One region of the Aeromonas sp. TS_SC_11 genome, then DNA from elsewhere that is predicted to be linked to it. Evidence: riboswitches for the same ligand, from Rfam matches in the RefSeq annotation. Region 1 holds a riboswitch; each other region holds the start of a gene.

What was found. A riboswitch is a leader RNA that binds a small molecule or an ion and turns the genes downstream of it on or off. The one in region 1 is predicted to bind cyclic di-GMP.
Region 2: another riboswitch for cyclic di-GMP. It lies ahead of AC1P02_RS07555 (hypothetical protein); the one in region 1 lies ahead of gbpA (N-acetylglucosamine-binding protein GbpA).
Region 3: another riboswitch for cyclic di-GMP. It lies ahead of AC1P02_RS00460 (glycosyl hydrolase family 18 protein); the one in region 1 lies ahead of gbpA (N-acetylglucosamine-binding protein GbpA).

What each region holds. Positions count from the first base shown of each region.
Region 1 is NZ_CM170470.1:404,462-414,496, forward strand. It holds gene AC1P02_RS01825 (glycoside hydrolase) at 1-384, shown strand, start outside; gene AC1P02_RS01830 (M3 family metallopeptidase) at 453-2,303, opposite strand; gene AC1P02_RS01835 (methyl-accepting chemotaxis protein) at 2,584-4,281, shown strand; cyclic di-GMP riboswitch class I at 4,545-4,630, shown strand; partial or broken gene gbpA (N-acetylglucosamine-binding protein GbpA) at 4,697-6,121, shown strand; gene AC1P02_RS01845 (transporter substrate-binding domain-containing protein) at 6,664-7,500, opposite strand; gene AC1P02_RS01850 (amino acid ABC transporter ATP-binding protein) at 7,497-8,258, opposite strand; gene AC1P02_RS01855 (amino acid ABC transporter permease) at 8,255-8,917, opposite strand; gene AC1P02_RS01860 (amino acid ABC transporter permease) at 8,898-9,563, opposite strand; gene AC1P02_RS01865 (threonine synthase) at 9,560-10,035, opposite strand, start outside.
Region 2 is NZ_CM170470.1:1,603,276-1,613,310, reverse strand. It holds gene AC1P02_RS07580 (fimbrial protein) at 1-622, opposite strand, end outside; gene AC1P02_RS07575 (fimbrial biogenesis chaperone) at 625-1,356, opposite strand; gene AC1P02_RS07570 (fimbria/pilus outer membrane usher protein) at 1,367-3,898, opposite strand; gene AC1P02_RS07565 (hypothetical protein) at 3,966-4,355, opposite strand; gene AC1P02_RS07560 (fimbrial protein) at 4,454-4,996, opposite strand; cyclic di-GMP riboswitch class I at 5,903-5,989, shown strand; gene AC1P02_RS07555 (hypothetical protein) at 6,078-6,410, shown strand; gene AC1P02_RS07550 (collagenase) at 6,919-9,666, shown strand; gene AC1P02_RS07545 (SanA/YdcF family protein) at 9,838-10,035, shown strand, end outside.
Region 3 is NZ_CM170470.1:94,116-104,150, forward strand. It holds gene AC1P02_RS00430 (DUF3450 domain-containing protein) at 1-555, shown strand, start outside; gene AC1P02_RS00435 (MotA/TolQ/ExbB proton channel family protein) at 552-1,925, shown strand; gene AC1P02_RS00440 (MotA/TolQ/ExbB proton channel family protein) at 1,936-2,463, shown strand; gene AC1P02_RS00445 (ExbD/TolR family protein) at 2,531-2,938, shown strand; gene AC1P02_RS00450 (energy transducer TonB) at 2,955-3,590, shown strand; gene AC1P02_RS00455 (tetratricopeptide repeat protein) at 3,602-4,837, shown strand; gene AC1P02_RS00460 (glycosyl hydrolase family 18 protein) at 5,133-8,165, opposite strand; cyclic di-GMP riboswitch class I at 8,281-8,366, opposite strand; gene AC1P02_RS00465 (ExeM/NucH family extracellular endonuclease) at 8,663-10,035, shown strand, end outside.

The DNA of each region.
Region 1 (10,035 bases):
GACTCAGTGCTCAACAGCCATCACTGGCTGCTGGACAACCTCAAGTTCCCGGGCATCAAGGAGGAGCGCGCCCTGCTCGGCCTGCTTTACAACACGCCGCCGCTGGTCAACCTGAGCCGCAGCACCCTGGCGAGCCGCCTGCCCGAGCTGGTCAGACTGAGCGATCAATTCGCGCCGCTGCACGAGGCATTGTGGGACAAGGCGCTGGTGGGATTTCGCTGGCGCGACGGGGTGGGCCGGGTGCAGGAGACCCGCTTCTCGGATGGCAGCCGGCTGATCGCCAACTTCAGCAACAGCTCCATCATGCTCGATGGCCAGAAACTGCCGGGCAAGCACCTGCTCGTCGCCCTCAAGGGCAAGCCGGTCACCCTGCTGACGATGTGATCGACTCGCTCGCCATATAAAGAGAGAGCCCTGCCAATTGGCAGGGCTCTTTTGCAGGCGGGGTTCATCTAGCCCAGGGTGGCGGGCTCGACTTCGCTCTGGCGCCGGATCCAGCCCTCGAAGTCCGCCAGCATGCGCGCCTCCGACTCGCTGTTGTCGGCAATCAGCTCACTGCCATGCACCACCCGGATGCGGGCATTGAGGGGCGCCCCCTCACCGGCCGGCGGCCTTTGCTGCGCCGCCGCCATGCAGGCTTGGGCCTGCGCCCAGGCGTCGGCCACGCTCTGGTTGCATACCTCGGCCAGCGGCACTGCGCTGAATCCCTCGCAGGTCAGGCTGCGCAGCGTCTCATCGTGGGTCATGCCGTTGCCCGGCCCCCAGTAGTGAGCCGCCAGATCCGGACCGATACGCGGGTTGTCGGTGAGATAACCATCGCGCTGAAGGAAATAGGCGCGGGTCTGCTCCACCGCCATCAGTGCCAGCAGATAGCCGTGATAGGCACAAGCCGACTCCTGATTCAGCAGATGCGGAATGGCCAGCAGCGGCCTCGGGCTCTCAGTCCCCAGTATCTTTCGCTCCCACTGACGGGCCAGCGCCAGCACGGCGTCCGGAGTGCGAACGCTCTCCTCCATGGCGTAGAGATCCCGCTCGAAGTAGGAAACCAGCGCTATCTGGCGCTCGTTGAAGGCACGAAACGGCTGACGCGCCGCTATCATGGCCTTGATAAGCGAATCTGGGATCACCTCTCCCGCCGCGTTCCTGGCATAGCGCTTGAGCCAGTCCGCATCGTCCAGCAGGCTGTCGCAGAACATGGACTGGGTCTCGGCATAGGCCATGGAGGTGGGTGGAAACTCCTGTGAAAAGCAAGGGGCGTTGCCGGTCACATTGGCAAAGTGAGCGGCGTGGCCCCCCTCGTGGAACAGGGTATTGAGGCCACTCCAGCCGCTGCCCACCTGAGCCGGGTTGGCCAGACTGGTGAAGTTGACCACGGCGGGAACCCACTTGTCCTCCTGCCAGAAGCTGGGCACAGGGCCGTGGCAGAAGCCGTTCTCGTATTTCCCCTCCCGGGTCAGCAGATCCAGGGTCAGGGTCGCATCGCGATACTGGATGCCGAGCCGGCGGAAGCTCTCGACCCAGTCCTTCAGCGCCCGCGAGAAAGGCACATAGGGGTCGAGCTGGCGTGTCACGTCGCCGCTGACGAAATAGCGCAGGTTGTGGGGCAGCAGCGCCGCCTCTCCCTTGGCGCTTTTCAGCTCTGCCAGACTCTGCTGCACCCGCTGCTCGGTACGGGCGATAAAATCATCCAGCACGTCAAACAGCTGTTCCGGGCTCATCTGCTCGTTCTTGCGCACCTTGTAATCGAAATAGTCGCGATAACCCATGGCACGGGCGAAGCGGTTGCGGATCGCCACTACCTCGAGAAAACCGTTGTCGACCACCCACTGCTCCAGGGTATGGAACATGGCCAGCGCGCTCTGGCGCACCGCCTCGTTCGGGCTGGCGGCAAGGGAGGTGCTGGCGGCGGGCAGACTGCCGGCGACCTGCTGACCCTGCTCATCCAGCAAGCTGAGTTTCAGCTCCCGGCGACGGGCAAACAGCGCCGCTTCGGCCGCCACCAGCTCGTCCATCAGGGCGGCGGCAGCCGGATCCTCGATGACGTTGCACTCGAAGAAGGCAATCCAGCCCCCCAGACCACGCTTGAGATCCGCCTCTTCGGCCTGGGCCAGCATCTCTCTGAGCTCCGGCAGTCGGGCCGGGTTGGCGCAAAACGCCTTGTAGGCCTGCTCGGCGGCGGTGAAACCTGCCTGATCGTCACTGGTGCCCATGTAGGTGGACCAGAACAGGTCCTCCTTGCACCTGTGTACCTGCAGGTAATCGGCATTGAGCTGATTCAAATAATTCCTGGCAATGGAATGCATAAATTCCCTCTTGTATGGGGCTGACCCGTACGGGTGCCCGCTCCTTTTGGTGAAATGCCAAGCCATTCACATTTTTTGGCAAATGATGCGCCGGGATGCGCACAACCACGCTACCAAAAGCGACGGTTTCTGTCTGCTGGCTATACTGGTTGTCAAAACACTCAATTAGCATTCAGTCACCACAAGTTATTGAAAGTTAATTAAATGTTAATAACGAAATAATCAGGGCCATCGTCATGTCTGGCCACAGCAAGACCCACAGGGAAATCAGGGAGACCTTATGTTCAAGCTTGGTGATATCGCCGTGAGCCGCAAATTGATGTTGCTGCTCTCACTGGCGCTAGTCGGTTTCATCGCACTGCTGCTTATTTCGGCCAGTGCCTTGCATCGCAATCTGATGAGTGAGCGGGAGGCCCGGCTGCAGGCCGTGCTGGATCTCGCCATGAGCCGCATCCAGTCACTCGCCACCACCTTGCCCGCCGCACAGGCTCAGGCAGAAGCCAAGGCCATGCTCAACAGCATGCGCTTCGATGGCGACAACTATCTGTTCGTACTCGATGAAACTCGCCACGTTGTGGTACACCCCGTCAAACCGGAACTGGTTGGCCAGCAGATGGGCCAGAGCGGCACCGAGACAGCCGGGGATCACTGGCAACGCATGGTGGAACTCGGCAAGGGGGGCCAGCATGGCCGCCTTGAATACCAGTGGATCGGACCCTCCGGTGATGCCGCCCAGAAGATGTCGCTGGTCGCCGGCTATCAGCCCTGGGGCTGGATCCTGGGCTCTGGCGTACTGCTGCAGGACATTCAGGCCACCATCTGGTCCCAGTACCAGCTGATGGGCGGCGCCACCCTGCTGGTGATCCTGCTGATGGGGCTGCTGGGGTTTGCCATCAGCCGCTCCATCGTCAATCCCCTGGCCGAGATCAAGCGAGCCATGCAGCAGGTGGCGGCCGGGGATCTGGTGATCAGCATACCGGTACACGGCAAGGATGAAATGGGGGTCGTCGCCGCCTGCACCAACCAGGGGCTCGACGCCATTCGCCACGCCCTGATCGAGGCCAGCCAGGGGGCCCGCAACGTGGCAGATGCCGCCCTGCGGATCGCCTCCTCGGCGGAGGAGACCAATCAGGCGGTCAACAGCCAGCGGGATCAACTCTCCCAGCTCGCCACCGCCATGAATGAGATGAGCGCCACCATTGCCGACGTGGCGGGTCACGCCGAAAATACCGCCCGGGATACCCAGGAAGCCACCAGCGAGGCCGGGCTGGGCAACCGTGACGTGCATGCCAGTGTCAATGGCATACAGGCGCTGGCCACAGAGGTGGAACAGGCCACCCAGCAGGTCAATCAGCTCAAGGAGGGAGTGATGCAGATAAGCGAGGTGACCGCCGTCATCAGCGCCATCTCCGAGCAGACCAACCTGCTGGCCCTCAACGCCGCCATTGAAGCAGCCAGGGCCGGGGAGCAGGGACGCGGCTTTGCCGTGGTCGCTGACGAGGTACGCCAGCTGGCGAGCCGCACCCGCCAGTCCACCGAGGAGATACAGAGCACCATAGCCCAATTGCAGCAGCGGGCAGTGACCGCCGCCAGTGCCATGGATGCCAGCCGCAAGCTGGCGGAGAGCAGCGTCAGCCAGTCCGAAAAGGCAGGGCAGGATCTCTCCCTCATCGTCAACCACATCCAGCATGTGAGCGACATGGCGATCCAGATAGCCACAGCGGCGGAACAGCAGAGCGTGGTGGCCGAGGATATGAACCGCAACGTCAGTGGCATCAATGATTCGGCCCAGGAGATGTCACAATCCGCCACCTATCTGGCGAAAGAGAGCGAGCTGCTGGCAGACCTCTCCCGCAGTCTGGATGAGCGGCTGTCGGTGTTCAAACTGGGCACTGCCATCGATCAGACCCTGGCACAGCGGCTGGCCCCGCTGCATCAGCAATCACATCAGGCCGAACGCCCCCGCGCTCGCCACTGATCCGTCTTGCACTGTCGCAATTCATCCTCTGCCAGCCCGCTGGCAGAGGATTTTTTCATTGATGAAAAATGTCGAATTTTTGCATGTTATCGACATGATGGGCGACATTCAGCCTAGCTTGTCGATTAAATACACCATTAAAAACATAACATTAAGTTTTAGCTCTACTCCGATGAGTCAAGCTGTAAACATTTACACTTAATTAACTAATCAAAATTAGTCATGATGGTAGTGTCGCAAGGTGCGACACCATGACCCTTTATGTAGTCATTTGGCAAACTGGTTGAAAGGCCAGGACGCAAAGCCTCCGGTCTAAAGACATGTCGTCCAGGATAGCGGGGTTGCCACACTCAGGTGTGTATCGGGGAACTCCCCTGCCAACTTGACTGCCCACATCTATCGAACAGAGGAATGTATGGCAGCAAAAATCCAACTCAATCACGTCGCGGCAGCGCTGGCGCTGCTGGCCAGTGGTGGCGTACTCGCCCACGGCTACATCAGCCAGCCCGAGAGCCGTAACTACCTGTGCAACAAAGGTGGCAACAGCCAGTGTGGCGCTGTGCAATGGGAACCCCAGAGCGTGGAAGGCCCCTCCGGCTTCCCGCAATCAGGCCCTCAGGATGGTCAGATTGCCTCGGCGGGCAGCTCCCGCTGGAGTGAGCTGAACGCCCAGACCAGCGATCGCTGGACCAGGCGTGAAGTATAGGCCGGGCCATTCGCCATCAGCTGGACCTTCACCGCCAACCATGTCACCCGCAACTGGCGTTACTACCTCACCAAACAGGACTGGAACCCGAACCAGCCGCTGACCCGTGCCGCCTTCGATCTCACCCCTTTCTGCGTGGTGGATGGCAACATGGTACAGCCGCCCAAGCAGGTCACCCACAACTGCAACCTGCCGGAACGCACCGGTTATCAGCTGATCCTGGGGGTGTGGGAAGTGGGCGATACCAGCAACAGCTTCTACAACCTGATCGATGCCAACTTCAAGGGCGGCACCCAGCCCCCCTTGAGCTGGAGCCAGGGGGGCACCATTTATCCCTCCACCGATCTGGCGGCCGGTGACAAGGCCAGAGCTCTGGTGTTCGACGCCAATGGCGTGCGCCCCGATCTGCAGACCGAGTTGACCATCACCACCACGGAACAAGGCCAGAAGAACAACTGGGCACATGCCCTGGCCAGCAAGATCAATGCGGAGCAGAGCCAGATCCGCGCCGGTCAGCAGAACGCCGACAATCAGTTCAACCCCGTCTACGGCCAGAACCCCGTCTACCTCAAGGCAGGCAGCGCACTGGAACGGGTCGAGATCCAGCTCGAACAGCTGCAACCGCCGGTGGGCAACGACATCAGCGTGAGCGGTCTGGAGAGCGAATACCTGCTCGACGACGGCAAGGTGACCCTCGACTTCACCATCACTGCCCAGGGGGACCTGACTGTCACCAATACCTTGTATGACCATGGTGGTGTGGCCAAGGGCCAGTCTGCCGCCGACATCAAGGACAGCAGCCAGAGCTTCACCATGCCGCTCACCGGGCTCAGCGCGGGTCACCACCAACTGGTGATCGAGGCCAAGCCGAAGGCGGGGGGCGAAGCCCTGCAGCAGACCCTGGACCTGATGCTCAAGGACTCGGCAGGTGGCGGTGACTACCAGTTCACCTTCCCGCAGGGACTGACCTCCTACACGGACGGCACCAAGGTGTTGCAACCCAAGAACGGCAAGGTCTATCAGTGCAAGCCCTTCCCCTACCGAGGCTGGTGCAGCCAGTGGTCGGCCAGCGCCACCCAGTATGAACCGGGTATCGGCACCAACTGGCAGGACGCCTGGATTGCGCTGAACTGAGCCAGTTCTGAAAATCGAGAGCGGACCTGAATGTCTGCCAGCGCCAGCCCGAATAAGCCGGGTATCGGCACCAACTGGCAGGACGCCTGGATTGCGTTGAACTGAGCCAGTTCTGAAAGTCGAGAGCGGACCTTGATTCTGCCAGCGCCAGCCCGAATAAGCCGGGTATCGGCACCAACTGGCAGGATGCCTGGATTGCTCTGAACTGATCCGGCACAGAGTGATAACGCCATAAACAAAACGGGGAGCCAATAGCTCCCCGTTTTACGTACTCTGGCAAGGCTCGTATCGGGTAGTCGATGGCGGGCTTGCCGACCTGACGTCGGCCAGCGCCCGCCCGGATAAGCCGGGTATCGACACCAACTGGCAGGATGCCAGGATTGCGCTTAACGGATACGTACAAGCGCGGCAAATAAAAAAAGCGTCCCCCGAACGGGGACGCCTGAAAGGTCAAACCTTGCGGTTTGCGGACCAACGGAACCAGGACTTCACGCTTCACACACTTCACTTTTCTCAGCACACTTTTCACTCTTTCAACAGGATTACCCCTGCCACTTTCCCCCTTCCACTATCACGTCGTTGGGGTCGGTATCGGCACTCAACTTGTCGCGCACATACTGGTCGTAGAGCTTGAGCAGGTACTTTTCTTCACCCAGCTTGGCGAGGCGGTCATTGACCCAGTCACGCAGCTCGATATTGCCCTTCTTCACCGCTGGCGCTATGGGGTCTTCCGCCCCCAGCTTCTCGGGCAGCACCCGGTAGCCCGGATTCTCCTTGGCCCAGCTGAACAGCACCAGATTGTCCTGGGCGTAGGCATCACCACGGCCCTGAGCCAGCGCCTGCAGGGATTCGGTATTCTTCTCGAACTTGAGCACCTTCCAATCTGGATGATTGCGGGTCAGCCAGATGTCGGCTGTGGTGCCAGTAGTGACAATCAGGGTCTTGTCCGCCAGATCGCCTAATCCCTTGGCCGGGCTCCCTTCCGGCACCAGCACCTGTACCGCCACTCGCAGGTTCGGGTTGGTGAAATCCACCACCTCGCGCCGCTCCGGCGTCACCGTCATGTTGGCGAGGATCAGATCCACCTTGTCGCTCTGCAGGAAGGGGATGCGGCTGGCGGGCTCCACCGCCACGAACTCGACCTTGTTCTCGTCTCCCAGCAGATCCTTGGCGAAGCGGCGACCGAGATCGGTATCGAAGCCCACGTAGTTCCCCTTCTCATCCACGTAGCCGAAGGGGGGCTTGTCGGTGAAGACGCCGACGATGAGCTTGTCCCGCGCCTTGATCTTGTCGAGGGAACCGTCCGCTGCCTGGGCTGCGCCGCTGGCAAGGCCCAGGCCGATCAGGGCACTGAACAGAACCGAGGTGATTTTTTTCATGCTGACTCCTTTCGTTTGATGACATCTGTATAAGAAAACTTGGCGAGGAACTGGTGCGCACGCTGGCTCCTCGGGTTATCGAAAAATTGATGGGGCGCGGCCTGCTCCAGAATATGGCCGCCATCCATGAAGACGATGCGATCCGCCACCGCCCGGGCGAACGCCATCTCGTGGGTCACGATAAGCAGTGTCATGCCGCTGCCGGCCAGATCCCGCAACACTTCCAGCACCTCCTGCACCATTTCGGGATCGAGAGCGGCGGTCACCTCGTCAAACAGCATCACCTGGGGGTTCATGCACAGGGCCCGCACTATGGCGATGCGTTGCTGCTGGCCGCCGGAGAGCTCGCGCGGATAGGCGTGGCGCTTCTCCCACAGACCGATGCGGGTCAACAGCTGCTCCGCCTGCAGCAGGGCCTCCTGCCGCTCCCGTTTTTGCACCTGAAGGGGGCCTAGCAGCACGTTCTCCAGCACCGTCAGATTGGGGAAGAGGTGATAGCTCTGGAACACCATGCCGATACGCTGGCGCACCCGCTGCCAGTCGGTGGCACCATCCAGCAGCACGCCGTCGAAGCGGATCTCGCCCCCCTGAATCGGCTCGAGCCCGTTGAGGGTGCGCAGCAGTGTGCTCTTGCCGCAGCCGCTCGGCCCCAGGATGACGATCACTTCCCCGGGGTTCACCGCGAGGCTGACCCCGTCCAGTACCCGGTTTTGGCCGAATTGTTTGCTGACGAGCTCAAGTTCAAGCAGAGGTGTCATACCGCATTACCCCATTTTTGCTCCAGTCGGCGCGAGGCCAGCGAGAGCGGATAGCAGACCAGAAAGAAGAACAGAAACAGCAAGCCGTAGATCAGCACGGAGGCATAGGTGCGCTCTATGATCTGCTGGCCCACCTTGATCACCTCCACCACCCCGATCAGCACAGCCAGCGAGCTGGTCTTGATGATGCGGGTGTAGATGTTGATGGTCGGCGGCGTCAGCCGCTGCAACGCCTGGGGCAACAGCACGTGGCGATAGAGCTGCCAGGTCGAGAGTCCGAGCGCCAACCCGGCCTCCTGCTGACCACGGGCCAAGGATCCCAGGCCGCCGCGCACCACTTCCCCCACCTCGCTGGCGCCCCAAAGCGCGAGTACCAGCACTGCGCACCAGAAGGCCGGAATATCGAGGCCGAAGAAGATCGGCAACCCGAAGAAGAAGAGGTAGAGCCACACCAGCACGGGCACCACCCTAAACAGCTCCAGATAAACCCGCAGCAAGCCCAGAGTCAGTCGTCCGCCCTGTTGCGCCAGCACGCCGTAAGCGACACCGCCGAGGGTTGCAAACAGGATGGCGAGCAGGGAGATGGCAAGGGTCTGACCCGCGCCAATTGCCAGCAGCGGCAGGGCTTGGCCCAGCAACTCAGTGACCGAACTGACCATGTTGCAGCCTCCTTTCAACAACTCGCAGAGCGAGCGACAGCGGCAGAAAGATCAGCACGCACATCAGGGTCAGCACAGCCAGCATCTCGTAGGTCTTGTAGTAGAGGGCTATGTAGTTCTTGGTGGTGTAGAGCAGCTCGGGCACCGCCACCGCCGAGGCCACTGTCGTCTCCTTGAGCAGGAAGATGAAGTTGGCAAACAGTGCCGGCAGGCTGGCAAGCCAGGCCTGGGGCAGTTGCACGTGGCGCAGCAGTTGCCAGCGGGAGAGGCCAATGGCCCGGCCCGCTTCCAACTGGCTGGTGGGCACGGCCTGGATACCGGCTCTCAGCGCCTCGGTCAGATAACCACCGCCGAGGAAGGTCATGGCGATCACCGCAGTGGCAAAACCTGACAGCGATAGCCCCAGCGCCGGCAGCCCGAAGTAGAGAAAGAACAGCTGGATCAGCAGCGGTGTGTTGCGGGCCAGCTCCACATAGCCGCGGATGAACACGGCGAGCAGTGGCTTTTGCAAGCTCAGCAGGGCCACGTTGAGCAGGGCCACCCCCAGCGACGTAAAGATCACCATGGCGCCAAGTTGCAGTGTGACCCAGACCGCCTTGCCGAACGCGGGCAGGGTGCCGAGGATAAAAGACCAGTCGAACGTCATGCCGGTATCCTCCCGTCACGGCGTAGTCGCTGGGGCAGCACAGTGATGGCGTCCGGGTACTTGATCCCAGCCCCCGTATTGAGCACGACGACCTGCTCACCCCCCTTGATCCAGCCACTCTCCCGCAGTTGGCGGGCGGCGGCGAAAGCCGCAGCCCCTTCAGGGCAGACAAAGCTCCCCTCCAGGGACGCAAGTTGGCGGATCTCTGCCTTAATCGCCCTGTCATCCACAGCGATGGCACAACCATTGGTACGATAGAGCGCATCGAGCACCAGAAAATCTCCCAGCGCCTTGGGCACATTGATGCCAAAGGCCAGGGTCTGGGAATCCGGCCAGAAGCTCGACTCGCTGGCCCCTTGCTGCCAGGCCTGCACTATGGGTGCGCAACCGCTCGCCTGCACCGCCACCAGTCGGGGCAGGTCCCCTTTGACCCAGCCCAATTCCTGCAACTCACGGAGCGCCTTGTAGATGC
Region 2 (10,035 bases), 1.2 Mb from region 1:
GCCCGCCATTAATAGTACATTTTTCTGGTACATAAAGCACAGAAGACTTGATGACTATTCTTGACATGACGTCATTATTGAAGCCAACATCGGTTTTACCCAATCGACCAAACATCTCGACTATCTCATGGTCAGCAATTTGCACACCATTGATAATTGGCTTGCGAACGCGGAAGGTCACTTTTCCCTTGCTGCCACTTCTAAAACCAAATTGTGCAGAGCCATTTCTCTTGTAGCAAGTGAACCTACCCTGATTGGATTCTTCATTAAAGGGAGCCGTTACATATGCCTGACGACTACCTTCAATCCAGATATCAACCTTGAGATCCAGAAATTCATTCAACTTGACGAATCCACCGCCAACGCTAGGTAACCCTGCACTCATGACTGCTTTGTAATAGATTGGTTGATTGATAATGTCTTGGGCGGGACAGAATGCCGTACCAGGGTAAGTACCATTCAAATCCCACTTGAATTCTTTCGTTGCATTGACCTGGTTGGCTATATCTTCCTTTGTCAGTTCAATGTCATAGGTTTTTGTGGTTGCCCTAACCTCACCATTAATGGCCATCGCTGGCATGGACAAAAATATGACACCAAGTACGCCTGCACGAAATATCATGTTCATGTCCCCTTTATGGCTTTACAGGCATTGCCTGCGCACTGGTACTTGATATCCATATATCCGCCGTAATCGTTTACATAGCTGATAATGAATTCACTGCCCAACGTCTCGGGGATCTTGGCATCCAGCTCGGATTTGGGGGCCACCATAAAGGCAGAGAAGCCTTTAATGGATGTTTTCTCTTTGCCCTTGGGATGAGCCAGGCCGACATAGGTGACGTAGTAAGGGGTCGGGTTATTGACCTTCAGGGTTGTGCCCTGCTTGGTGATCGTCACTTGATCCTGCCAGACGGCACCACGCTCAGGGAGGATAGCCTCGGGGCGGTAGAAGAGCTTGATCTTGGATTGCACGGCAATCTGCATGACGTTGCTCTTCTCGCTCTTGGGCGGGATCTCGCGCAGGTTGAAGTAATAGATAGATTCGCGATCTTTTGGCAACGTCTCGATCGCAGGCACGGAGGCGATCCTGACAATCGACTTCTGATTGGCATCCACCCGCTGTACTGGCGGCAGCACCACGAAAGGCGAAGCGATCTTCTGCCCCTGGGCATCTTCAATCCAGGCCTGCGCCAGATAAGGCAGCTTCTGATTTTCGTTTTTGATGTTGAGACTGATGGATTTGGCCCCACCAGGATAAACGGCGCGAGTACGATCCAGCACAATCGCGGCACTGACGTTCAGTGACGTCATACCCAGTACGGCCAGACAGGTAAAAGAGAGCAGCTTTTTCATCGGGTTCCCATTACTTACAAGTGAGCGTCTTCATCGACAGATCGGTTACTTCGTGCGGTGCCGCTATCTTGCACTGACGGGCACCACCCCAGGAAAGTTCAAACGATTCATCCGGTTTTACTCCCGCCAGATAGACCAGGCCATCCTCATCCACGACGGAGAGTACCCGTCCGGCGTCATTGACGACGGTCGCACCGAAGGGCGGATAGGAACCATTGGGCAGCCTGACGCTGGCCAGCAACTTGAAGCCCTGGGCAATTTCAAAGGCATTATACCCAATCGCACCTTCCGTCAGGGTTCCCTGCTTGATGGCATTCATGGCATCTATGTCATCGCTCAGCTGGTCCACGTCGATACGGGTATCGCTCTTGCGATAATCGGTCATGTCGCTGATCACGGCCACGCCAAACCGGTTCGTCACCGCACGCCCATTATTGAAAGAGACATCGGCGACCTTGCCGGTATCTACCATCATGCGGGTTCCTCCACGTCGGGTCGCCTGATGCAAGGCGGCGCCATGTTCGGTCGCCGTCAAACCGCCCCGCATGCTGGCACCAACCGAGGTGTATTCGCTCTGTACGCTGTAGGCATTGAGGCTGACAGCGCCGATGTCACTGTTGTGGTTGTAATAACCTCGCGCGACCGCATGACCATTGCTCTGCACCCCGGCCCCCAGCTGATAGGTATCATCCGGCCGGCTGTAATCCTGATAGGTTGCCAGGTGGGTAACCTTGCCGTTGGAAGACTGCACGCTGTATCCCGCACTCTTCCTGTCCCCGATCGGCATGCTGACCGTCAGCATGACACTCTTGTCATCCTCATAATTCTCTGTCTTGGTCTTGTAAGCAGACAAATAGAGAGAGACATCCTTGAAACTGCCAATATTCACACTCTTGTTGATGGAAAGGCCGTAACGATCTTCCGCATCGTGATTCCAATAGGTTCTATGGGTGTAATCCATATACATGGTCAATGCCTTGGCGGCATCATCAGCCCAGAATGTCTTGTTGGCAGTAATGGTATATAGCTCTTTATCACCCCAGGTATTGTAATCATCACTCGATGCAACGTTATTATTTTCCAGTCGATCCTTGTTACTCAGGAACTGCGACATTGTCATGAAGTTATGTTGCGAGAAACGATAACCCGCAAAGGTGATGGCGCTGTTGTATTCATCGAACTGCTTGGCATAGTTCAACCGAAATGACTGGCCAATCTTGGTAGATAAACCCGGTAATTTCGCAATGGATTGGGTCAAGTCAGCAGAAATAGCACCGAATGCATACAGGTCGCGACCAATCCCCAGGCCCATGGAGTTATATTCGCCAGCAACCAGACTACCACCATAAAGAGACCAGGAGTTCGCCACCCCCCATGAGAAGTCCCCCGTCACAAAACCAGGACCATGGATATCGTGAGCAGAGTCACCCAGTTCTGATGGGGCGCCGACCGAGATGTTGTAGCGAACATACCCTGGCCGGGTCAAATAAGGCACGGTTGCCGTATCTACCTGAAAAGAGCTGACGCTGCCATCCTGCTCTTCCACCCGCACATCGAGGCGACCACGCACAGAACTGTCCAATCCCTGAATACGAAATGGGCCGGCAGGCACGTTGGTCTCATAAATGATGCGGCCAGACTGGGAGATGGTGACTTTGGCGTTGGTCTTGGCGATGCCGCTCACCTCGGGGGCATAGCCTTGCAAGCTGGGCGGCAACATGCGCTCATCATTGGCCAGATTGACACCTGTATAACGAAAACCATCGATCAATTGGGAGTTGAGCTGTTGTTCGCCCACGGTCAGCTTGGCGGCCATGGTCGACAGAGGCCGGTATGCGTAGAGACGGTTAAGCTCGGCTGACGACCGCTCGTCATCCCCCCAATAAGCGCTGGCCTGGTAATCGCCACGCAGGCGCCAGGGACCGTAGTTCGCCCCCAGGGTACCGTAACTGCTGAGGTTGCTGTTGGAGTAGTCGCGCCCTTCATTGACCTGGGCATTGAGGTTGTAATCCAGCATCAGACCAGTGACGCCGACGTCCCACTGCTCGGGCGGAATCCAGTTGGGGTCACTGTATTTCAGCCAGGCCTGGGGGACGGCAATCCTCAGCAAGCCGTTACCAATATCATTGGAGATGATGACCCCATCCAGCGCCAGAAGGTTGGCACACTGACCCTGATGCCAGCTGTCAATCTTGGCGATGGCTTCATCCGTCAGCGCCATCCTGGGAACAAGATCCTGAGGCAAGCAGGCAACGCCGCCCTTTCCCTTGCCGTCTTCCACTTCATAAAAAGGGATTTTCTGGAGTGGCAGCTTGTTCTTGTTGACCTCAATCTCAAGATAGTAATCACCAGGCAGGATATAACCTTCATCTGCAAACTGGGAAAGGTCTATCTTGGTTCGCTCGTCCAGATCAAGCGCATCAATATTAAACTCCGTTTCTGCCAACGCGTTATCTGCCACAGCCAACAGGCAAGGCACGCATAGCATAAAAGCCATTTTTAGATAATGTGTTCTAACAGAGTTTGATGTTGAAACGCTCATATATTCACTCTAGGGGTAACATAACGGTCTCACATAATGAGGTATCTACACTAAGCAATCGGGTTGCTTACATATAATTGAGTTCAAATAGGGCTGTATTGCTCGGATAGAACAACACTCCATTATTCACCCTCAAATCAAGTTCCATATCACGATTGACAATATCGGAGACAATAAAATATTCCCCAGATACCTTGTGATATTTCCCATCACTGACAATACCCAGTTCATCATTCACGACACCATGAACAGACATGGATATAAAAGGCAGTGAGGTATCCACTCGCCCTTCTATCTGACAACCACTGACTTTCAGTACTCTGTGGTTGGCTTGTTGCTGGGGAGTTTTTCTTTGTTCATCCAAAGTGCAGCCTGACTCGGCCAACCCATCCGTTACTTCATTTGCATACGCAGGCATTGCCATCATCACAACCTGCAACACGACTGGCACAATCATTGGAGTTTTCATGGTCAAGGCACGATGTGGGGGAAACCATGTGTGAAGTTGTGGTGGTTTGCACCACCACAACCCGTATCACACGTTAAGGCAGACTATTACTCGTAGGAGAGAGTAAAGTTGGTCACTGCAGTGAAGGCACCGGCAGTCAGCGGGTTGGCAGTCTGGTCGGCATAGCCTTTCAGCACGGCGCTGAAGGGCAGCTCGTTATCACCGTTCACCAAGTTGAAGGCAGTGGTAGGCTCGCCCAATACAATGGCAGCACCACCCGGAGCAGTCATCTTGATACCAGCACCTTTAGCTTGACCACCACCGATAATCAGCAGGCTCGGATCAATACTATCTTTGATGCCACTGAAGGTGACTTTTACAGCATCTTCATCAGGAGTGATTTCACAGTTCAGCAGTTTGATGCTGAACGGCTTGGAGTTGGACTCGCCACCTTTGACCAGCTCTTTGGTGCTGATCTGGCCCATTTCAACAACCTGGTCAACAGACTCGGGAGCAACGGAGCAAGGGGCATTGATAATTTCACCGTTAAAGGTGACTTTACCTGAACCAGCACCGCCGGCAGCAACAGCAGAGCCGCACAGCAGCATGGAACCAACACCCATAGCAACCAAAATTTTATTAGCGTTCATTCTTTATACCTACATTAACGTGTGTTTTATCTCATTACCTAAACCATGCTGGAGTCACAGTGTTAAATAATGAGACGATATGCCACACAGCTACTCTTGCATGACTTTTTCTTCATTAAGCCGGTGAAGATATGAGCCAGACAATCAGTTGCTCTGTGTATGTCCAATTTTATCAAGCCAAGGCAGAAGACCGTATCAAAGGCAGTTCCCGCTACCTTTTATATCTGCACGAATACATATCCATGTAAGCCGTGTAGAAATACTGCTTTCAACCTTTGCTTGGGAAACAAATTAACGACGTATTTGATGCACATCAAATACATTTTGATTTTTATAAATTCTTTTTTAAACACTTTAAAATCATACACTTACAATCGCAACGGAACACATTGAAATAACAAAATACCATTATCAGCACTGTATTGAACATTGGCGATATTAAATTAACCAATAACCTAATCACACCACAAATCAAATTAACAAAAAACCAACATTGAGCACGATAAATATACTCTCCTGGCCATGCTTCTGATCACGTCCAGGCAATCAGGCAATCAGGCAATCAGGCAATCAGGCAATCAGGCAATCAGGCAATCAGGCAATCAGGCAATCAGGATTATCTGAAGCTGCCTGTGATGCACAAGAGGTCACACCTTGCTCTCACGGCAGGGATAACATTCAAAGTTTCCATGTCAAATAACATTGGCTTTAAAACATCCGCAGTTGTTGGCTCACTCTTTACAGGAATTCATAACTATTAATTTAATTGGAAGGAAATAAAAAATCATCAATATGGAACAGGCATATTTTCCCACCAATACTAATCGGCACTTGTGAGGTGTGACTTATATCCCATCTTTTTTTATAGCGATTGATTTCTCAAAGTGGGGTGTTATCATCCGAACATAGAGTAAAGGGCAAACCGATCGAAAGGTCGGGACGCAAAGCCACCGGTCTAAGGGTGTAGATACCTAAGACAGCGGAGCTGCCAACTGAGAAGAGTGATGTCATGATCTAAATGCCATTCTCTTTGATTGCGTTGCCCTTTTCGTACAACGACATGTGACGAAAAGGACATAAAATGAACACTTGCATCCCCTCCACCGGTTCTGTCCGCAAAAGCATTATCCGTTGCGCCTCCTCAGCCGCCACCGCCTTGCTGCTTGGCGCTGCACTGTTGCCCGCTACCGCGTCAGCTTACGATGGCACTGTGACCCTGACTGGCACCATTTATGAATCACCCTGTGACTTTTCTGACAACAGCGTGACCTGCTATTCCGGCGCACAGCGCCAAACCCTGGATTTGGCCAGCCTGCGACAAACTGGCAGCCTCAACGCCATCAATGGCACCCTGAATTACAAGCTGTCAGAAGGCAGCAATAGCATGGCCATAGTGACCGTCAGTTACCTCTAGTTTCCTCCTGAGCCTGGCTCAGGATTGCTTGAGGATCAGGGCCGGCATACCGATTGGTTTGTCGGCAGCCTGCCTTGGTCACTATCAAAGCAACCTCTGTTGCCTCTGTGTCGCGTCCCTCTTGTCAGTCTCGGTTGCCCCTCTGCTCCGAATCCTCTCGATCTGTTTCCACTCCCTTTCACCCTTTCTTGGGTCACAGCGTCATGGCCACATAAACGCCTGGCGACCGCCAGTACAGAGCCTCCATACCATTCGGACATGAGGCCCACCTGCCCATGACACAGCAAACCTCAAACGAGAGCTGGATCACACTCACAGCGTGGAGGCTTAGATCCCCCCCAGATGGCAGATGAGTCCTTGCTATCGCTGCAGCCCCCAATGAGACTCAATGTATTTTGATAGATGCTAAATAAATGATTTATATGGCCTGATTGGTGAGTTGATACCCTTTTGGAACTAAGTACATTGCCCGCGATAACCACGCAGACTCTCATCCAAAGGGATAAAAATGAACAATCTGGGTACAAGGTTGCTGCTTCTGGCAGCACCGGGCCTGCTCGCCACCTCGGCGCTGGCCAATTACTCCCCCACCGACTGGCAAGCATACCGGCTGAACGGTGAATCGAGCCGCCAGCTGAGCGATCGCGTCACCGAAGTCACCTACGAGCTCAGCGCCCGCAATGACGATGCCCCCTATCAGCAACTGCGCGTCTATCGCCGCTTCGACTGGAACGATAGCGACCTCAGTGCTCTCGCGGAGCAAGTCTGCGGCGAGCCGCAGCTCAGGATTGAGCAGGGCTGGCAGATCCGTTACCTCAGCTGCGAGCAGGTGGTGCCGGCAGGCAAGGCCATCCCGGCCAGCAGCTATGACTATGGTTACGGCCTGGAGCAAGGCCGCTGGGAGCCACTGGCCGGCACTCCGACCGCACCGCGCCAGGATCGTATGCCGCTGGCCGAGCGCATCATACTGGGTCACAGCGAGCAGGAGCTGGATCGCTGCGAGCTCAACGCCCAGGGTCGCTGCGCCGAGCAGGTTTGGCAATATCAGCCACAAAACTGGCAGCAACTGAGCGTGCTGGAAGAGACGCCCAACGAGCGGGATGGCCGCCTCGAGCAGATCTTCTTCCGCCTGCAACCCGTGCCAGGCAGTCAGGCCGCCAGCCAGGTGAGCGAGATCCACGTATGGCGCAAGTACAGCTGGCAGCTGGACGAAACCAGGGCGCAGCAGGAGTGCGATGAACCCCAGACCCGCCAGGAAGGGGACAAGACCATCAGCTATCGGGTTTGCCGCCAGACCCTGCCCGCCGGCAGCGAGGTGCAGGTAGTACTGAAAGACACCGGCTATCAATACCCGGTCGGTGGCAGCGAATGGCAGACACTGCCGGAAACCGACGAGTGGCAAGAGAGCCGGGTGCTCAATCGCCCCATAGTGCTGGCCAGCAAGGAGGAGCAGCTCGACTGCCGTCGCGCCGATGGCCGCGCCTGCTCCGAGCCGGAGCAACCGGGCACGGATCTGCTGGATGCCGATGCCGCCAGGATAGTGCAGGACGCCAGCGGTCAGCCCGCTCCCGTCTGGCAGGAAAACTATGGCCACGATGACACCAAGCTGCTGGCCGTGTCACGGGGCATGCAGCGTCTGCTGGCGGCCAATCAGCCCGCCCATCCGGCCATGAAGCTGCTGCTCGAATATGTGCGCGCCCACAACTATCACAACTACGGCAAGCACAAGGAAGATGGCCCGGCCGCCGCCGAGGCGCTGGCTGAAGCCCTGACTGCGCTCGGAGCCCATCCGCTGCTCTATCCGGAGCAGGCCAGCGATGAGGTGGGAGCCGTCATGGGTGCCTGGAGTATCGCCCTGCATGGCCAGTTCAAGAGCCCGGCGGTGCAGAGCCGGTTCGGTACCCTGCTCGGCCAGTTCAACCAGATGCTGGCTTACAGCACCCGCCACGCCAGCGAGATCAATGGTCAGCATGCCTGGGCAACGGGTCTGTTCGATCTGCTCAACTTCCTCGACTTCGCCAGTGACTACAGTGATGCCTTCGCCGCCGATTTCCGCCAGCAGGATGGTGAGCTGCGCAAACAGCTGCACGCCCTCGGCATGAGCGAGCTGTCGCTGTGGCAAGGACGGGATGGCAAGGATCTGTTCCTGCTCAACAATGTGCTGGATGCCTACACCCGCCTCTATCGGGTCGCCCGTTATACCCGTCCCGACGAGAGTGAAAACTATCGCAAGCTGCTGGATGGTTCAGTCATCGATCTCATCCGTCATCACAGCCTGATCCCGGGTGGCCAGCAGAGCCAGGATCTGCTGGAAGACATGTCACTGACACTCTCCACCTACTATCTGACCTACACGGATCGCACCAGCGAAGCCTGCATCAGCGGCGAGTTTGCCGGTCTCTGCACCCCGATACGGCTGGAGGATGTGCTGCCGTTCGAACATACCTGCTCGCCGACCCTGCACCTGCGGGCCCAGGAGCTGAGCCAGGATCAGGCCGACGGCATCTGCCGCGAGCTGGGCGCCGAGGAGCAGCAGTTCCATCAGCAGATGGAAACCGGTTGGCAGCCGGTGGCGGATGACAACAACGAGGCGCTGGAGCTGGTGATCTTCAACTCCTCTGCCGACTGGAAACGCTACGGCGGCGCCCTGTTTGGTGGTGTCTCTACCGACAACGGCGGCATCTACATCGAAGGAGATCCGGCTCGCCCCGGCAACCAGGCCCGCTTCTTCGCCTATGAGGCTGAGTGGAAGCGCCCCGCCTTCCAGGTGTGGAACCTGCGCCACGAGTATGTGCACTATCTGGATGGCCGCTTCAACCAGTACGGCAGCTTCGGTCACTACCCGCTCAATCGCACCACCTGGTGGTCGGAAGGGCTGGCGGAGTTCATCGCCCACGGTCAGTGCTTCGCCCGTGGCATGGACAATGTAGCGGGTCGCCCGGCGGCCGAACGACCGAGCCTGGCCGACATACTGCACCTAGATTACGACAAGGGTGGCGAGATGGTCTACTCCTGGTCCTATACGGTGCATCGCTTCCTGAACGAGACCGGCCGCGGTGCCAGCTGGCTTGCCATGGCCCAGGCCCTGCGCAACCCGGACCAGCAGCAGGCGATGAGCGCCTTCGAAGCCGAGCTGGATCAGCTGATCGCGAGCGACAGCGAGGCCTACCAGAGCTGGCTGAGCCGCGATCTGCTGCCATGGTGGGAGGCCAACAAGGAGTCTGACGAGTGCAAGGCCAACGACTCCTCCCACTGAGGTTGAGACGTTAGCGACAGAGGGCAGCCACGGCTGCCCTCTGTTTTTATATGAGTACTTTATATAGGTGACGGATCAAGCGGTTAGAAGACAGCCAGATGCGACAACCTCTGCCCGAGTGACGCCATAGGCAGTTATCAAGCCTGACGCGCAGCGGCAACTTGTAATAGAATGACCCTCTGTCACCTCCTACTTCAGACCCGAACTGCACCGCGCATGAAGAAGTTTGCCAAGATCCTCCTCGCCTGCTTTTGCCTGTTGCTGGTAGCTGCCGCCATGCTGCTGGGCTACAGCGAGTGGACCGTCTCGGACACCCGCCACTACACCTATGACGACGTCGATGCGGTGCCCTACAACAGGGTCGCACTG
Region 3 (10,035 bases), 310 kb from region 1:
CGCGCTTACAACGAGCAAGTGGGCAAGATGGTCGACTCCCAGAGCAGCGAGCTGGCCTCGATGCAGCGCCAGATTGCCCAGATCGATCAGACCAGCACCGAAGTGGTGCCCTTGATGCTCAAGATGATCGACTCCCTCGAGCAGTTTGTATCGCTGGATCTGCCGTTCCAGAAGGTAGAACGGGAGGACCGCGTGGCGGCCCTGACCGACCTGATGAACCGGGCCGATGTCACCATTTCCGAGAAGTACCGCAAGATCCTGGAGGCCTACCAGATCGAGGAGGGCTTCAGTCGCACCATAGAGGCCTACAAGGCCAGTCTGGACAAGGATGGCAGCGAGAAAACCTACGAGTTCCTGCGTGTCGGCCGCATCGCCCTGCTCTACCAGTCCCCGGATGGTAACGAGACAGGCATGTGGAACAAGAAGACTCGTCAGTGGGAAGCCTTGCCCCAGGAGTATCGCAGTGCAGTCGAACAGGGCTTGCGTATCGCCAAGAAGCAGGCACCGCCCGCGCTCATCAAGCTGCCGGTTCAAACTGCGGAGAAAGCATCATGAAAGGAATCAAACTCGCCATTGCCTCCCTGATCGCGGGAGCCACCCTGATCACCCTGCCGGTGACCGCAGCCGAAAAACCGGTGGACTTGAACGCTCTGCTGAGTCAGGTCAAGGCATCCAGCCTGAGTGAATCCCAGCTCAACAAGGAGCGGGAAGCCCGCTTCCTGGCAGACAAGAACGAGCAAGGGGCCCTGCTGGCCAAGGCCAAGGCCGAGCTCGCCGCCGAAACCGCCAAGGGCGAGCAGCTCAAGGCCACCTTCGATGCCAATGACAAGCAACTGACCGAACTGACCGAGACCCTGCGCCAGCGTTCCGGCAACATGGGCGAGATGTTTGGCGTGCTCCGTCAGTTTGCAGGTGAGTTCAAGGGGATCTTCAACGCCTCCGCCCGCCGGGTCGAGCACCCTGAGCAGGCCGCGTTGCTGACCCGTCTGGCCGAGAGCAAGGAGCTCCCCTCCAGCGACGACCTGACCGCCTTCTGGACCACTACTCTGGGCCGCATGGTCGACGGTGGCAAGGTGAGTCAGATACCGGCGACCGTGGTGTACGGCGAGGGCAACCAGGCCGACAAAACCGTTACCCAGATTGGTGAGTTCAATACCGTCTCCGAAGGCAAGTACCTTACTTTCGTGCCGGAAACCGGCAAGTTCGAACAGCTGCCCCGTCAACCCGACAAAGGCGTATTGGAACCGATTGCCGAGTTTGAGCAGGGTGACGGTGGCGTCAAGCCCATCTTCGTCGACCCGTCTCGCGGCGTGATCCTCTCTCTGCTGGTGCAGTCTCCGACCTTGAAAGAGCGGATCGATCAGGGGGGCGAGGTAGGTTACGTCATCATGGTTCTCGGCGTGCTCGGTACCCTGCTGGCCCTGTTCTGTGGTGCTCGCCTGTCCCTCATCGGCGGATCCATGCGCAAGCAGCTGAAATCCGACCAGATCATCAAGGGCAACCCCATCGGCGAGATGCTGGGGGCTTACCAGAGCCATCGTGGTGACAACATAGAGGATCTGGAATCCAAGCTGGACGAGATCATACTGCGCAACGTGCCCAAGTTCGAAAAGGGCATCAGCATCATCAAGCTGATCGCCTCGGTTGCCCCCCTGCTGGGTCTGCTGGGGACAGTGGTCGGCATGATTGCCACCTTCCAGGCCATTACCCTGTTCGGTACCGGCGATCCCAAGCTGATGGCTGGCGGTATCTCCGAGGCCCTGGTCACCACAATGCAGGGTCTGGTGGTCGCGGTCCCCATGCTGTTCCTCTACACCATAGTGCAGACCCAGAGCCGTCGTCTGATCCAGGTGCTGGAAGAGCAGAGCGCTGGTTTCGTCGCCCGTTATCAGGAAAGCCTGCACGCCACCAAAGCAGCAGCGTAAGGAGTCTTCCATGTGGTTCTGGTTGATTGAAGAAGTCGAGTCGGTCCGCCGGTTTCTGGGATTGGGGGGCGACGTACTGGTCGCCCTGTTCTTCCTCACCCTGATGATGTGGGCCCTGCTGCTGGAACGCTGGTTCTACTTCATGGCGGTCTACCCCAAGCAGGTGAAGCAGACCAAGACGGCCTGGCTGGCACGCAGCGATCATCTCTCCTGGTCTGCCAAACAGATCCGGCGTGAACTGGTGTCGCGAGTCTCCATGGCGGTGGACAAGGGGATGCCGGTCATCAAGGTGCTGATCGCCCTCTGTCCACTGATGGGGCTGCTGGGAACCGTGGTCGGCATGGTGCAGGTGTTTGACACCCTCGCCATCACAGGCACGGGTTCCCCACGCGCCATGGCATCAGGGATCTCCAAGGCGACGGTACCGACCATGGCGGGCATGATTGCCGCCCTTTCCGGCCTGTTTTTTGTCAACCAGCTCGATCACAAAGCCAAACTGGCGGTGCAAAAGCTGGAAGACAACCTGAAACACGGTTGATGCAGGATGCATACCCCCGGCGAGGCATGGCCTGCTGGGGGCACAGAACAAGCAAGGAGTTTCTGCTATGAGAAAACGTTACAGCGACAGCGGTGCTGACGAGGCGGCTATCGATTTGACCCCCATGCTGGACATAGTGTTCATCATGCTGATCTTCTTCATCGTCACCACCTCGTTCGTCAAGGAGTCCGGCGTGGAGATCAACCGCCCGAGCGCAAGCACGGCCGAGACGGTGAAGAAGGGGAACATCATGGTCGCGGTTCGCGAAAATGGTCAGGTCTGGGTCGACAAGCGCATCGTCGAAGTGGGTGCCGTGCGCGCCAACATCGAACGGCTGCGGGCCGAGAACCCGGAGAGCGCCGTGGTGATCCAGGCCGACACCGAATCCCGTTCAGGTCTGGTGGTCCAGGTCATGGATCAGATCCGCATGGCCGGTGTCCAAAGCATCTCCATCGCGGCAGACAAGAGCAGCTGATGCCGGAGCGAGCGCCATGAGATACCTGATATCGTTAGCTGTCTCCTGTGTGGTGGTGTTCTTCCTGTTTCTGGGAATGAACAAGCTGATCACACCGGATCACCGGGAGTTGGTGGAATCCGAAGACGTCAGCATGACCGACTTCATCCGCCTCAAGCCCCAGGAGACGCTGCAAGAGAAACAACGGGAGCTGCCCAAGCCGCCGCCGCCGAACCGCCCGCCTCCCCCTCCCGAGATGGAAGTGGCCAGTACGGACAGGCCGCAGATGGAAAGCTCGCCCATGGACATGCCCAAACTCGACATCCCGGTCAACATAGGGGGCGGCAATGCCCTCGGTGCCTACAGCACGGGCGGCGGTGGTGGCGGCATGGGTGGCAACAACGGTGCCATTCCGCTGGCGACCTTCGAACCCATGATGCCCCGCAAGGCGGCGCTGGCTGGGCTCGCTTCCGGCAAGGTACTGGTGGAGTTCACCGTGACCGAACGCGGCACCGTCAGCAATATCCGCATCGTGAAGGAAGAGCCGCGCAGCTATGACCTCGGCAAGGAAGCGCGCAAGACCATCACCAAGTGGACGTTCAAGCCGGCCATGGTCGATGGCAAGCCGCAAGCCAGTCGCATGCAGCAAGAAATCGAGTTTGCGACCAACTAAGGAAGGTGGCGATGAAAAAGTTACACACCCTGATCCTCGCCCCGGTTGCCATGGCGGTGCTGCTCAGCACCGCCAGCTGGGCCGCCGAGCAGCCAGCCCTGTCTGACCGTGCCTACCGCGCGGTCAACAAGGCGCAGGCGTTGATCACAGAGAAGAAATACGGCGAGGCCAATGCCAAGCTGCAGGAGGCGCTGTCCGGTGCCGGCGAGCGGGTCTACGACAAGGGGGTGATACTGCAGACCCTCGGCTTCGTGGCCGCCCAGCAGGAGAAATACGGTCAGGCGACCAAGTATTTCGCCGAGGCCATCGCCACCGGCGGCCTGCCACAACCCGTGGCACAACAGGTGCGCTACAACCTGGCCCAGCTCTACATGGCGGAGGGAAACTTCAAGGGTTCCATCAGCACCATGAACCAGTGGTTTGCGAGTCTCGGCAAGGATGAGAAACCGACCCCGCACGCCTACATCACCCTGGCCAACGCCCATGTGCAGCTCAAGCAGTATCGAGAGGCCATCCCTGCGGTGGATCAGGCCATCAAGCTGTCAGCGGGCAAGGCACCGGAGTCCTGGTATCTGCTCAAGATGGCGGCGCACTACGAACTGAAACAGTACAAGCCGGCCACAGAGGTGCTGACCGCTCTGGTGGACAAGTTCCCGGAGAAGAAGAAGTACTGGACCCAGCTCTCCGCCATGCACATGCAGGCGGGCAACGATGCCAAGGCGCTGGCGGCGCTCGAATCGGCCTACAACCTCGGCATGCTGACCGAGTCGGCCGAATTGCAGCGTCTCGCCAACTACCTGGCCTTTGCCGGCATTCCCCACCGCGCCGCTCGCGTGATGGAGAAGGCGATGAAGGAGGGAAGCATCGAGAGCAGTGCGGCCAACTACAAGACACTGGCCAACTACTGGCACCAGGCCAAGGAGCTGGATCCGGCCATCGATACACTGGCCAAATCCTACAAGATGGCCCCCAGTGCCGAGCTGCAGCTCAAGATGGCGCGCATGATGATCCAGAGCAAACGCTATCAGGATCTGGTGGCCCTGGCCGCCAAGCCGGCCGCCAATGCCAATGGTGAGCAACGCGCCGACCTGAAATTCCTGACCGGAGTCGCCTATTTTGAGCAGCAAAAACCGAAGGAAGCATTGAACGCCTTCACCCAGGCAGCCCAGAATGGCAACGTCAGTGGCCGTGCCTCCCCCTGGATAAGCTTCCTCAAGGAGCAACAGGGCGGTGCCGTCACTCAATAAGTGCCCGAGTGCACTGGCCCCGGCCATTCACTCCCGGGTCGAGGTCAAGGCTCAATGACGCGAAACGGGTGCGGGCGCCCTCCCCGCCCCCGTTTCATACCACAAGGGGTTCGCCCCACCGCTTGCCTTGGTGGCAATTGGCCGCTCCCCGGAGCGGTCTTTTTTATGCCTGCGACCTCCTCTTTATATATGCCGTCATAAAAAATCCGGAGCCTGGGCTCCGGATTGGGTCATTCATGGATACGGGCATTACCTCACCGGTGAGGGTGTCGGCCGCGCCCGCTCCGTTGCACCATCAGTAACTGCATACCAGCTTCCAGCTGCCATCGGTTGCCTTGGGCTCGCTGCTGGTCCACCAATTCGCCTGCCACACCACCTTGTTATGGGTGATGCGATCGCCACCACCTGCGTGATCCCCTTGCGGCCAGGTCGGGTAGGCCTTGTAGGCCGCCGGATTGACGTTCTGGCTGCTGCAGGTGGCGCCGCCCGGGTTCTCACCACCGCCCGAGCCCAGTACGGCCTCTGGCAGGGTCGGGAACTCGGCCTTGAGACCTATGGTCTGGCTGCCGCTGATGATACGCATGCCGCTCGGCACGCCGGCGGCGGGCAGGTAGTAGGTCATGGCGACTTCAACTTCAGCGCCCGGCGCCAGGGTCTGCCAGCTCGGCAGGTTCATGGCGACCTTGTGGAAGTCCTTCTCGTTGGCAATGCCCTCCGAGTTGTCGTTGCCACCGCTCTCCACCACTTTCAGCCCCATGCCACTCTGATCCGTGATGGTGTCAGAGGTGGACGTCGGCATCAGAAACTCGATGCGAGCGCCGCCCGGAATAGTCTGGGTCGACTTGTTGACCAGCTTGAGTTTCGGGTTGATCGGGTAGTTGGAGTCACCTTCCTTGAAGCCGGAGAGGCTGACCTGGATGTCGAGCTGGGCACTCGGCGCGGCCAGATCATTCTGCTTGTTGTTGTACGGAGTTGCCTTGGCAAACTTCTCGTAGGCAAGCGTAGTCAGAGTGCTGCCCATGCCGTACTCGTTCTTGGCCGGATCGAAGGCGTAGTCGCCCGCCATCTCCCAGAACATGACGCCACCCAACCCGCGCTTGATGATGTAGTCCAGCTTGTGACCCATGGACTCTTCATCTTCGGTGGAGAGGAACACCTTCTTCTCCTCGTTCCAGAGCCAGGGCGCCTGCGCCTTGTCATCGTAGTAACGGACGTACTTGCCCTGCATCACGTGGGCCGGGTTGTTGGGATCCAGACCCCAGGCAGTGCCGTAACTTGGCAACGTTGTGATGCCCAGGCTGGCCGCGTTCTCTAGGTTCTTGGCATGCCACATGGGCACGGCGCCACCGCCGATCTCTTTGCCGTTCTTGTCCAGATCATGCCAGATGTTGTCGATGCCGACCGCACCATTGCCGCACGGAATCGTACTGCCACCGGTGCCCGGCTGACACTCGTTCTGGCTCGGCAGGGCCGCCTTGCCACCCAGACCGTGACTGCCACCGCTCACCCCCTGCCAGCCGCGGGTGTAATAGGGCACACCCACGTTGATCTTGCCGGCCGCCAGCGCACCGCGGAAGTAGTGGGCCGACCAGGCGGCGTTGAGGTAACCGATACCGCCAAACTGGGCCTGATTATATACGCCCCAGTGGGAGAGTTCGGGATCGGCATTGTTGTCGAACAGGGCCGCGTTGTGACCGACAAAGTGGTTCCAGGCACCGTGGAAGTCATAGGTCATCAGATTGACGTAATCCAGATACTGGGTGACCTGGAAGTTCTCCATGCCGCGCAGCAGGTAGGCTGACGCCGGTGAGGCAATGGTCAGCATGTACTTGCGTCCATCCTCGGTACCGGCATTGTCGAGCCGCGCCCGCAGTGTCTTCATCAGCACCTCGTAGTTGGCAAAGAGCTTGGCACGGCACTGGTTGGAGAGCGGGAAGTCGTTGGGGTTGCCTGCATCCTTCATGGAGGTGGGGTACTCGTAGTCCACATCCACCCCATCGAAACCGTACTGGCGGATGAAACTCACCGCCGAATCGGCAAAGGCGTTGATGCCGGCGGTATTGACCGAGCAGTCGCCCTTGGTGGTGGCGGTGTAGAAGCCGCGGGTATCGGCCCAGCCCCCTACCGAGATAAGGGTCTTCACGTCCGGATACTGCTTCTTGTACTTGGAGATCAGGTTGAAGTGGCCCTGATAGGCGAATTCGGGATCCATCTCGGCGCCCGGCACACCATCCCAAGTCAGCTTGGTGGCTGCATCATCCACCTTGATCTGGTGACTCTGCTCGTCCACAGCCGCGAAGGCGTAGTTGATATGGGTGAGCTTGTCCCAAGGGATGTCGTTCACCAGGTAGGCGGGCAGGCCATTCTTGCCAGTGCGCCAGGAGGTGAAGTAACCGATCACCCGGCGGGCGTGGTCATCCCCCATGCACTCGTAACCGTCCGGGCGATAGATCTGGCGAATGTCACAAGAGAGGTTGCCACCGGTGGGCGGCAGCGCCGCCTCTTCCACCTGCACATCGACCTGGGCAGACTCGCCCACCAGATTTTCCTTGTCGGTCGCCACCAGCTTGAGGGCGGCAGCCCCCTTGCTCTGGGGCGTCCAGCTCACCTGCCAGGGGGCGCTGACGTCTTCACCGACTTTCTTGCCATCCACATAGAGCTCGACCCTGGCCACGTCATTGTTGGCATCGGTGACATTGCCACTGACCGCCACGCTACGCCCCAGAGTTACCTTGGCGCCATTGGCCGGGCTGCTGATGCTCACCCCGGGCGCCTCTGGCGCGACTACGGCATTGACGCTGAAGCTGGCATCCGCCTCGCTCAGCACTGTGCCATTCTTGTCCAGCCCACGAGATTTGAGTTGATGGGGGCCGACACCGGTAGCGACCCAGCTGGCCGACCAGGGGGCCCCGCTGCTCACCGCCACCGGCTGACCATCGATCAGATACTCGACCTTGACCAGGGCGCTGCTGTTGCCGCTCAGGGTGACCGCCAGGGCCACGGGTACACCTTCGTTGAAAACGCTACCAAGAGCGGGCGAACTGATTGCCAGCCCAAGGCCCGGAGTCGTGCCGCCGTCGTTGAACAGCTTCCAGGCATCAGCCCAGACAGCACCCACACCGGGGGCATAGTGATAGGGGGATGCCCCGCACCAGCCGGAGTAGGGAAATTCTTTGCATTCGTAGAGAGCGCCTGCGTTGCTGACCACATCGCCAGCCTTGTAAGCGGTGCCGGCCTGATAGGCGGGATAAGCGGCTTGTGCCCAAGCGGGCATGGCAGCCAGGGCCACCAGCATGGCAAGCCTGCTGGGCCTTAAGGTCTGTTGCATATTGTTATCTTCCTTGTTTTGTCTTGGCATTGGTCACCAGGGCAAAGAACAAGCGCAACCGGCGTGATGGGAGCAGACAACTGGCAATGGACGTGCCACAAACACCACCTTCACCCTGGGAAGCCCCGCTATCTGGATCGACTGATCTGGAGACCGGAGGCATTGCGTCCCGGCATTTCGACCGGTTTGCCCTTTACCTGGGTTCCGTGAGGAACAAGCCGAGTATAGGAATCAACCAGCAGAGTCTCAATCTTCATTCTCGAAGAAAAATATGTGGATGCAAGCCAGATCACACTTTCCCGAGAACAGTGAATTAATGATTTTGTCATTAATTTCATAACGTTAGTCAGGTCAAAAAAACCAGCACTGCCCTCATTTGCATCCCGGTAATGTGCGTTGGCTCACTGGTATGACGTGCCAGAAATGTGACAATGCGCGCCCTTGGTCAAGCTGCCAAGGCTATGGAAACACTGGCAAAAAATAAAAAAGGAACCGTTATGAAAGGAACACGTACCCTGCTGTCACTGGCCGTGGGGCTTGCGCTCGCGTCCCCGTCCGTCCATGCCGCCAGCTTCAGCTGCCCGGCTGACAGTGCCCTCACTCCCATCCCCGTCATTCAGGGCATTGGTGGCAAGAGTCCCCTCATCCCCGATGGCAAGTTCGAGAGTGCCCAGAGCGTCACGGTCAAGGCGGTGGTCACGGCACTTGGTGAGAGTCTCAACAAGGGTTTCTACCTGCAGGATCTGCAAGGGGATGACAATCCCCAGACGTCGGATGGCATCTTCGTCTACCTCAACGACAAAAACTTCGCCAGCAAGTACCCGGACATCAAGCCGGGTGCCGAAGTCTGTCTGGAGGCCAAGGTCGAGGAGTACTACAACCACACCCAGCTCAAGCCGGTCGTTGACAGCAGCGCCCCGCGTCTGCAGGTTCTCGCTCAGGGCTCTGTGCCTGCCGCCGTGCCGCTGCGGGTACTGGAAAACGAGACCCTGGCCCGGGCACTGGAGCGTCACGAAGGGATGCGGGTACGCCTCGATGCTGACAGCGCGCTCAAGGTAAGCCGCAACTTCAGCTATGACTACGCCGCCCGGCGCAACAATCTGGTGCTCTCCCACCAGGCACCGCTGATGAAGCCGACCCAGTTGCACGATGCCGACAGCAAGGAAGCCAAGGCGCTGGCCAGGGCCAACGCCCGCAACCGGGTATTCCTCGAGTCTGACTTCAAGGCCGCCGATGGCAAACTGCCCTGGCTGCCGGGCTGGGATCCGGAGCAGGGTTATCTGCGCATCGGCGATGCCCCGGTCAATCTGGATGCGCTGGTGGGCTACAGCTACAACGAATACCGGTTGATAGTGCCGCAGGATCAGGTGATCACCGCCGGCGATCTGCTGCGCACCGGCGATAACGATCGCCAGAGCGCACCGGCCCGTGCCGATGGCACCGACTTGCGTATCGGCAGCTTCAACGTGCTCAACTACTTCACCAGCCACTCCAGCGTGGGGGGGGCCCTCAATGTGCTGTGCAAGGATCAGGCGGATGCGGACAGCGCCAAGGGCTGCAACCGCGGCGCCAAAAACCTGGAGGACTTCCAGAAACAGCGCGCCAAGATAGTCAACGCCATCACTGAGATGGATGCCGATCTGCTCGGCCTGATGGAGATGGAGAACAACGGCTTTGACAGCCACTCCGCCATCAGTGATCTGGTGCAAAGCCTCAACGCCCAACAGAAGGAAGCCGACAAACAGTACGCCTTCGTGGCCCTGCCCAAGGCGCGGCTTGGCGACGAGCGCTTCTTCGGCGGCGACGCCATCATGGTGGCCATGATCTACCGGCCCGCCAAGCTGACGCCGCAGGGGGATGCCAGCGTCAT